Regions from separate parts of the Erythrobacter litoralis genome, predicted to be linked through region 2. Evidence: predicted binding sites of a transcription regulator. Region 2 holds the regulator's gene; the other holds the start of a gene.
The links. The regulator LexA, encoded in region 2, represses DNA repair genes until DNA is damaged. The targets are predictions, from matches to a motif close to GTTCCNCNCTTGTTCT.
Positions count from the first base shown of each region.

Region 1 (4,425 bases), 1.4 Mb from region 2:
CTGCGCGCTGCACGCTCTTCGACCGCAGGTAATAGAGCGACTTGATGCCCTTCTCCCACGCCTGGAAATGCAGCATCATCAGGTCCCACTTGTCGACGTCGGCCGGGATGAACAGGTTCAGCGACTGCGCCTGGTCGATATAGGGCGAACGGTCGGCGGCGAATTCGAGCAGCCAGCGCTGGTCGATCTCGAAGCTGGTCTTGAACGTCGCCTTTTCCTCAGCGGTGAGGAATTCGAGATGCTGGACCGAACCGCCCCGCTCGAGGATCGAATTCCAGACATTGTTCGAATTCTTGGATTTCCGGTCGAGCAGCTTTTCGAGATAGGGGTTCTTCACCACGAAGCTGCCCGAAAGCGTCTTGTGGGTGTAGATGTTCGCCGGGATCGGTTCGATGCACGCGCTTGTCCCCCCGCAGATGATCGAGATCGACGCGGTCGGCGCGATCGCCATCTTGCACGAAAACCGCTCCATCGCGCCCATTTCGGCGGCGTCGGGGCAGGGTCCGCGCTCCTGCGCGAGCAGCATCGAGGCTTCGGATGCCTTGGCCTGAATGTGCTGGAACATCTTCAGATTGTGCGCCTTGGCCATGGCGCTTTCGAACCCGAGCCCCTTCGACTGGAGGAAGGAGTGGAAGCCCATCACGCCGAGCCCGACCGAACGTTCGCGCATGGCCGAATACTTGGCGCGGGCCATCTCTTCGGGGGCGCGGTCGATATAGTCCTGCAGCACGTTGTCGAGGAAGCGCATGACGTCCTCGATGAAACGCTTGTCGGAATTCCACTCGTCCCACTTTTCAAGGTTCAACGAGGACAGGCAGCACACCGCCGTGCGATCGTTGCCGAGATGGTCGATGCCCGTCGGCAGGGTGATTTCCGAACACAGGTTCGAGGTCGAGACCTTAAGGCCGAGATCGCGGTGATGCTTGGGCATCATGCGGTTCACGGTATCGTTGAAGACGATGTAGGGCTCGCCCGTCGCGAGGCGGGTTTCTACCAGCTTCTGGAACAGCGAACGCGCATCGACGGTGGCGCGCACTTCGCCGGTCTTGGGGCTCTTGAGGTCGAACTTGTCGCCCGCGCGCACCGCTTCCATGAATTCGTCGGTGACGAGAACGCCGTGGTGCAGGTTCAATGCCTTGCGGTTGAAGTCGCCCGAAGGTTTGCGGATTTCGAGGAATTCCTCGATCTCCGGGTGGCTGATGTCGAGATAGCACGCCGCCGATCCGCGCCGCAGGGACCCCTGCGAAATCGCGAGCGTCAGGCTGTCCATCACCCGCACGAACGGGATGATGCCGCTGGTCTTGCCGTTGAGGCCCACGGGCTCACCGATGCCGCGGACATTGCCCCAATAGGTGCCGATGCCGCCGCCCTTGGAGGCGAGCCAGACGTTCTCGTTCCAGGTGCCGACGATCCCGTCGAGGCTGTCGGACACGGAATTGAGATAGCACGAAATCGGCAGGCCGCGCGCAGTGCCGCCGTTCGACAGCACCGGGGTCGCGGGCATGAACCACAGGTTCGAGATGTAGTCGTAGAGCCGCTGGGCGTGTTCCTCGTCGTCGGCATAGGCATCGGCGACGCGGGCGAACAGGTCCTGGTAGCTTTCGCCGGGCAGGAGATAGCGGTCGGTCAGCGTTTCCTTGCCGAAGGCGGTTAGGTTCGCATCGCGGGCTGGATCGGTGCGGATCGTGAAACGGCGCGGATTGACGCTCTTGCTGTCGGGTTTGGCGGCCTGCTTCATCGCATTGGCGACGGCGCCGGCCATGGCTTCGCCCGCCTTTTCGGCGATCAGTTCGTCGCTGCCGGTGTCGGCTTTCTTCATGCTCACGGCCTTTTCATTCGCCTGTTTATTCGCCTGCGGGTGTTCCGCAGTGCCGGTTTCGGTGTCGTCGATAACTTCGTTCGGCACGCTGTCGCTCGTCTTGAAATCCATTGTCACCCCGTTGTCCCCCGAATCGCCCCATGGCCGCAAGGGCCAATGTTCCAATTCTGTTCTTTACCGGCCCATCCACAGGCTGTCCCCGGTCCGGCCACAGGCCTGTCCTCCGGATACAGCTCTTCTGGTCTCCTGCCAGGTTCATCCGGGACCCTTCGCCGGAGACTCCGAACCCATGCCCGACCCGAAGGGCCGGAGGGGGGATTCACCATGGCTGGGGGGTCCGCCGCAGACCTAACCACTAGATCATGAATCGCACGCGGGTCCGCGTCAACGGGCGATTAACCCTTAAAACGGCGCCTTGCGCATGTTCGGAGCGCAGCGAGACCGCGCGACGCGTGGACCAAGCTTGAGTCGTGGAACGCGCAAGGGGCAAAATGAATCTGTGAAGAAAAATTTGGTGATTGAATCATGTGAATCAATGCCTGAATCTTTCGCTCGGGCGGCGGCAAGATTGTTGCGCCATCGGGCCCGCAAAGGCCGGCGGCGGGCGCCGCAACGTCCGGCGTTTTCGCCCTTCCGGCCCGCCACGCACACGCCACTAGCCAGTCCGGGCGAACCCCTCTAGGTTCGGCCTCGCAGGCGCTTCAGGGGCGATGGACATGGCAGAGGACATGGCGAACGCTCACGAGCCACCGGACCAGCGCCAAGCCTCCGCTCCACGGCTGTTCCTCAGTTACACCCGCACCGATTCCGAAGCGGCGAAGCGGATCATCGCGGTGCTCGAAGAGGCCGGGTTCGATGTCTGGTGGGACGGCCTGATCGAAGGCGGCGTCAATTACCTGCCCATGACCGAGGCCGCGTTGGAGGAAGCGGATTGCGTCGTCGTGCTGTGGTCGCGGCAGGCGGTCGAATCCGGATGGGTCCGCGACGAGGCGCAGCGCGGCCGCGAACGCGGTTGTCTCGTCCCGGTTTCGCTCGACGGCACGATGTCGCCGCTCGGTTTCCGGCAGATCCAATTGCTCGACATCAGCGGCTGGTCCGGCACGCCCGATGCGCCCGAAATGGCGCGGGTGCTGGCGGCGGTCAGGCGGACGGTCTCGGGCGATGGAGATCCCCCGGACCGCCGGGCCATGCCCGCGCAGGCCGCGCCGCCGGCAGCGCCGCCATCGCCGCGTGCCGCCCTTGCAGGCGGCGTTTCCCGGCGCGGGCTGGCGATCGGTGGCGGGGCGGCCCTGCTGGCGGGCGTCGGCGTGCTGGGCGCATGGCAGGCCGGCCTTTTCGGAGGCGCTGGAGGCGGTGCGGTTTCGATGGCTGTCCTGCCCTTCGCCAATCTCACCGGCGACGAGGAGCAGGGCTGGTTTTCCGCGGGTCTTTCCAATGAACTGCGTCAGGCTCTCGCGCGCAATCCGCGCCTCAGGGTGTCGGCGCCGACCAGTTCGGCAGCGGCCGCGGACGGCGACGAATTCGCGCTTGCCTCACGGCTCGGCGTCGAGAACATCCTGCGCGGATCGGTCCAGCGCGCCGCCGACATGGTGCGCATCTTCGTCGAACTGGTCGAGGTCGACGGCGGTGTCGTGCGATGGTCGGAAAGCTATGACCGGTCCTTTGCCGACGTGTTCGCGATGCAGTCCGAAATCGCCGAGACCGTTGCGCTTTCGCTGGTCGCGCGGATTGCCGGACGCGAAGGCGCGCTTCGGAGCGTGGAGCAGCAGCGGGGCGTGGGCGGGACCGAGGATCCTGCCGCCTACGAGGCCTATCTGCGCGGACTGGCGCTTTCCACTCTTTCTGCCGGGATCAACAGCGATCGCGCCGCGCTGACCCAGTTCGAGGCGGCGATAGCATCCGACCCTGCCTTTGCAGCGGCCCATGCGATGCGCGCGAGAATGCTGGCCGCGGTCGCCAATGCGAGCGCGTCCGCCGAGGAGGTCGAGCGCTTCTACGATCTTTCCATCGCCGCTGCCGAACGCGCGATCGCGCTCGCGCCCGAGCTCGCTCGCGGCCATCTCGCGCTCGGCTTCGCGCTCAATAACGGGCGGCTCAACCGGGCCGGGGCCGCTCCGCATTACCGTCGCGCGCAGGAGCTTGCACCGGGCGATGCCGACGTGCAGGCCTCGGTCGCGATCTTTTATGCCTATGGCGATAAGCAGCCGCTCGCCATGCAGATGATCGACCGCGTGCTCGAACTCGATCCGCTCAATCCCCTCGCCTTTCGCACTGCCGGGTTCATCGCGCTTTTCGCGCGCGATTATTCCGCCACGATCAGCCGCATGATGCAGGCGCTCAAGCTCAATCCGGGGCTTGCCAGCGCCCATTTCGCGATCGGCAATGCCCGGCTGATGCAGGGCGATCTTGCAGGGGCGCAGGCGGCGTTCGAAAAGGAACGCGTGCCGATTTTCAGCCAGGTCGGGCTTGCGATCACGTTCGCGCGGCTCGGCGATGATGCGCGGGCGCGCGCGGCGCTGGCGGAATTGGTCGGGACCTATGGCGATGCCGGGCTCTACCAGCAGGCGCAGGTGCATGCGCAATGGGGCGATGCCGACCGCGCGCTC
Region 1 is NZ_CP017057.1:2,966,377-2,970,801, reverse strand. Features, by position in the region: gene Ga0102493_RS14105 (ribonucleoside-diphosphate reductase subunit alpha) at 1-1,930, opposite strand, end outside; gene Ga0102493_RS14100 (TIR domain-containing protein) at 2,548-4,425, shown strand, end outside.
Region 1: a site for LexA is predicted at 1,978-1,993, ahead of Ga0102493_RS14105 (ribonucleoside-diphosphate reductase subunit alpha). Genes of this name have one in related genera too.

Region 2 (4,425 bases):
GGCCGCGCGCACGCAGCCTCCGGCCGACCTTTCCGCGATGGATGGATATGCGCTGAGCGCCGACGCCGACGCTCACAGCGACAGCGGCAGCGGACCGTGGCGAATTGTCGGCGAGAGCCGCGCCGGGGTGCCGTTCGGCGGCGCGCTCGGCCCCGGAGAAGCGGTCCGCATCTCCACCGGTGCCCACATGCCCGAGGGTGCCGACCGGGTTCTGCTGCAGGAGGATGCGAGCGTTGAGGAGGCAACCTTGCGGGCCGGGGAAATTCCGCCGCCGGGACGTCATGTGAGGAAACGCGGCTTCGATTTTGAGGAAGGCGCGCAGGTGCTCTCGGCAGGCTCCATGCTCGGCCCGGCGCAGATCGCGCTCGCGATCGCCGCCGGCCATGCGAGTTGCATGGTCGCCGCCGTGCCGCGCATCGCGGTGCTCGACAGCGGAGACGAATTGGTGCGAGATCCAACGCGATGCGGGCCGGGCCAGATACCTGCCTCGAACGGCCCGATGCTCGCCGCACAGCTCGCTCCCCTCGGCGTGCGCGCGGCCCGGCTCGGTCCCGTCGCCGATGATATGGAAGCGCTCGCCCGGGCGCTGTCGCAGGCCGAGCAAGCCGATATCCTCGTTACCAGCGGCGGCGCCTCAGTCGGCGATCACGACCTACTTCAGGACGCTCTGAAACGCTGGGGGGCTGACATCGCATTCTGGAAGGTGGCGATCAAGCCGGGCAAGCCGCTGCTTGTCGCAACCCGTGACCGCCCGGATGCACCGCCGCAAGTGATCGTCGGGCTTCCCGGCAATCCCGTTTCGAGCTTCGTCACAGCGTTCCTGTTCGTCCTACCGCTGGTTCGCGCTGCGATGGGCGCTGCCGAGCCGCTGCCGCATTCCCTTTCGGTCCGCACGAGGGAAGACCTTCCGCCCGGCGGCAAACGCCGCGAATTCCTGCGCGCCGTCATGGAAGGGCAGCAGGTCCGGCGCTGCGCTACTCAGGATTCAAGCGCACTCATGGCTCTCGCCGGAGCGGATTGCCTGATCGACCGCCCCGCCGGGGCCGATCCGGTCGAGGCCGGAGAGGAAGTGTCGGTCTGGTCACTGCGAACCGGCTGAAAAGTCCAACTCTTGCGCGGTCAAGCGTCTTGACTTGCATTGCCGAGTTTCCTATTCGTTCCGCATTCGTTCACCTTTTCGGTGGCGAAAGCACGCGCAACGCACCAGTCAATCGGTGCCTCTTGCAGTTGCGTCTTTTCAGCATCCGCACCCATTGCGGATGCACCCGTGGGAGAATCCGCATGCTGACCGCAAAGCAGCACGAACTGATCCGCTTTATCCAGCAGAGGCTGGAAGAAACCGGCGTTTCGCCCAGTTTCGAGGAGATGAAGGAAGCGCTGGACCTCAAGAGCAAGTCGGGGGTTCACCGCCTGATTTCAGCGCTTGAGGAACGCGGCTTCATCCGCCGGTTGCCCAACCGTGCGCGCGCACTTGAAGTGATCCGACAGCCCGAAGATGCCGTGCCCGCCTCGCGCGGCGCTGCCGGGCTCGATGCGGCGAACGATGCAGTGGCCTCGGTTTCGCGCACGCTGCGCGACGCTCCGGAACCTGCCAATGACGTGATCGAGATCCCGCTCCATGGCCGGATCGCCGCGGGCGCCCCGATCGAGGCACTCGAGGGGCAGAACTCGCTCCCCGTACCCGCGGCCCTGCTCGGTCCGGGTGAACACTACGCGCTTGAAGTATCCGGCGATTCGATGATCGAGGCCGGCATCTTCGACGGCGATTTCGCGCTCGTAAAGCGAACCGACACGGCACGTGACGGGGAGATCGTGGTGGCGCTGGTGCGCGGCGAGGAAGCGACGTTGAAATACCTCCACAAGGATGGCGGGGCAGTCCGGCTCGATCCGGCCAATGCTGCATATGCACCGCAAGTCTACCGGTCCGAGGAAGTGCAGGTCCAGGGCAGGCTTGCCGGGTTGCTGCGACGCTATCACTAGGACCGGGAACTCCTGACACGGTGACATGGCGGTTTGCTGTTGCCCGCCAGAAGTCCCGCTGCTTCGTGAATGGCCGTGTTGGCAGGTGGCCAATCGGTCCCTGTTTCATGCAGCGTCCGCGTGCCGATTGTCGAAATCGGCACGCGGCTCTTCTTTGAAGCCTGCTTTGGGCGCCGGGAGCAAGGTGGTCAATCGCGCTCGCCGCGCCACCATCCGTGTTGGCCCTGCCCTTCGGCGACGCTCGTCATGCGGCCCTCATCAAGGTCGAGCGCAAGGCCGCCGCTTCGCAAAAGCAGCTTGCGGTCCGCCTTGAGCCAGGCGGGACGGCAGGAGCGTGGCAGAAACCTGTCGGCCACAACGATATCGGCCTGTGCGCAGGCCGCGGCGAGCCTGCGCTCCTCGATCCGGTCGCGATTGCGGGCCATCATGAGAGTCCAGGTCCGCCCGCCGCGCTCGATCCCGATCACGCAGAACGACCGGGAACATCGCGCGCCGGGCCACTCGGCAAGGGGGATCGGTTCGGCGGTGACGCTGGCGAGTTCAAGCAGGTTGTCGCGGCTGTAGGACGAGCGGGTATCCCGTAGGGAAAGCAGTCGGCGTTCCCCTTCCGGCGTTACCATGGTGATGCCGACATGACGGCCTTCGCGGCCGATGAGGATGTCCGGAATGGGGGTCGCGATCAGCATGACAGTGGCGAGCGCAGCAGGCGCGAGGCCCAGCAGCCGCGCCCGCCCGGTCCACAATGCGAGCCACAAGCCGCCGGCGGTGAAAAGTGCGATCGTCAGCCCGTCCATCTGCGGCATCAGCTTGACAGCGCCGGGCTGGCTTGCGGTGAAATGGGCAATGGCGAGGAGAAGGTCGAGCGATGCCTCCACCAGGTACCAGACTGGCGCTCCGAGACCGGCGAGATCGAGCAGGAGCGCCAGCGCGATCAGAGGCATCGATACGAATGTAACGAGCGGGATGGCGATCACATTGGCGATTGCGCCGTACAATCCTGCCCTGTGGAAATGATAGAGGACGATCGGCATCAGTGCGATTTCGATCACCAGGCCGGTGATGAACAGCATCGCGACGCGCCTTCCGGTGTGCTGCCACCATGGCTCCTCGCGCGGGGCGAGGAAGGCCCTTATCGGCTGCGAAGTGTGTAAGGCGACGATTGCGAGCACGGCGCAGAAGCTCATCTGGAAACTCGGTCCGATTACGCTCTCAGGCCACAGCAGCATGACGACGAGAGCGGCCGCGGCGACCATTCGCAGCGAAAGCGCATCGCGGCCCATTGCCAGCGCGATCAGGACCAGCAATGCGGCGACACAGCTTCGCACGGTGGGAACCTGGGCCCCCGTCAGCAAGGTGTAGGCGACGCCGGCCAGCGCGCCTGCACCTGCTGCAAGGACCGGCAGGCGGGCGCGCAGGGCTATCGCCGGAAACAGCGCGAGCAGCTTCAGCGCGGCGAGATAGGCGGCTGCGATCACCGCGCTGACATGCAACCCGCTGATGGTGTCGCGCGACAATCAGGATGAGAAAGCGCGACAATCAAGATGAGAATCCGGTGTGGGGGAACCGGCGCAGGGCGTAGCCCGTAGCCGGTTCCCCCACACCGGGGCGCCCTTTGCTGGGCTGCCGAGATGATCGCGGTGTCAGGTATGGTTGGGTTTTCCTTCTGCGGAGGACCTGCCGTGTGCCTGGCCGTCACATAACCGATCATCAGATGAGGCTGTTCATGACATTGAGGAAAGATCACTCGGTAGCGCAGGCTGCGGTGAAGGCCGGGATGAGTCCCGCGACGGGCTATCGGCTGTTGCAGGATCCGCAGCGGCCGTTGCAGACGAAAGCGCCGCGCGGGCGGCGGCGTCCCGATCCGCTGGCAGGATACTTTGACGAGGAGGTCGTGCCGTTGCTGGAAGCAGCGCCCGGGCTTCGTCCGATCGCGATCTTCGAGGAGCTGCGCCGCCGGCATGGCAGCCTGCCGTTTGCGCGCCGGACGCTCGAGCGACGGATCAGGGCCTGGCGTGCGCTGCATGGGCCCGAACGCGAGGTCATCTTCCGGCAGTTGCATGAGCCTGGCAGACTTGGCCTGTCGGACTTTACCGATATGGGCGATTTTGATGTCACGGTCGCCGGCGTGCCGCTTGAGCACATGCTCTATCACTTCCGGCTGACCTATGGCGGGTTCGAGCACTGCCATGTGATCCTGGGCGGCGAGAGCTTTGTTGCCTTGGCCGAGGGGCTGCAGAATGCCTTGTGGTCAGCGGGCGGCGCACCGCGGCTTCACCGGACGGACAGCCTGTCGGCGGCGTTCCGCAATCTTGCTGCTGATGCCCGGGCTGATCTGACCACGCGATATGATGCGCTGTGCCAGCATTACGGGATGGAGCCGACCCGCAACAACACAGGGGTGGCCCATGAGAACGGTTCGATCGAGAGCTCTCATGGCCATATCAA
Region 2 is NZ_CP017057.1:1,560,586-1,565,010, reverse strand. Features, by position in the region: gene Ga0102493_RS07410 (molybdopterin molybdotransferase MoeA) at 1-1,099, shown strand, start outside; gene lexA (transcriptional repressor LexA) at 1,282-1,980, shown strand; gene Ga0102493_RS07400 (ComEC/Rec2 family competence protein) at 2,169-3,494, opposite strand; gene istA (IS21 family transposase) at 3,662-4,425, shown strand, end outside.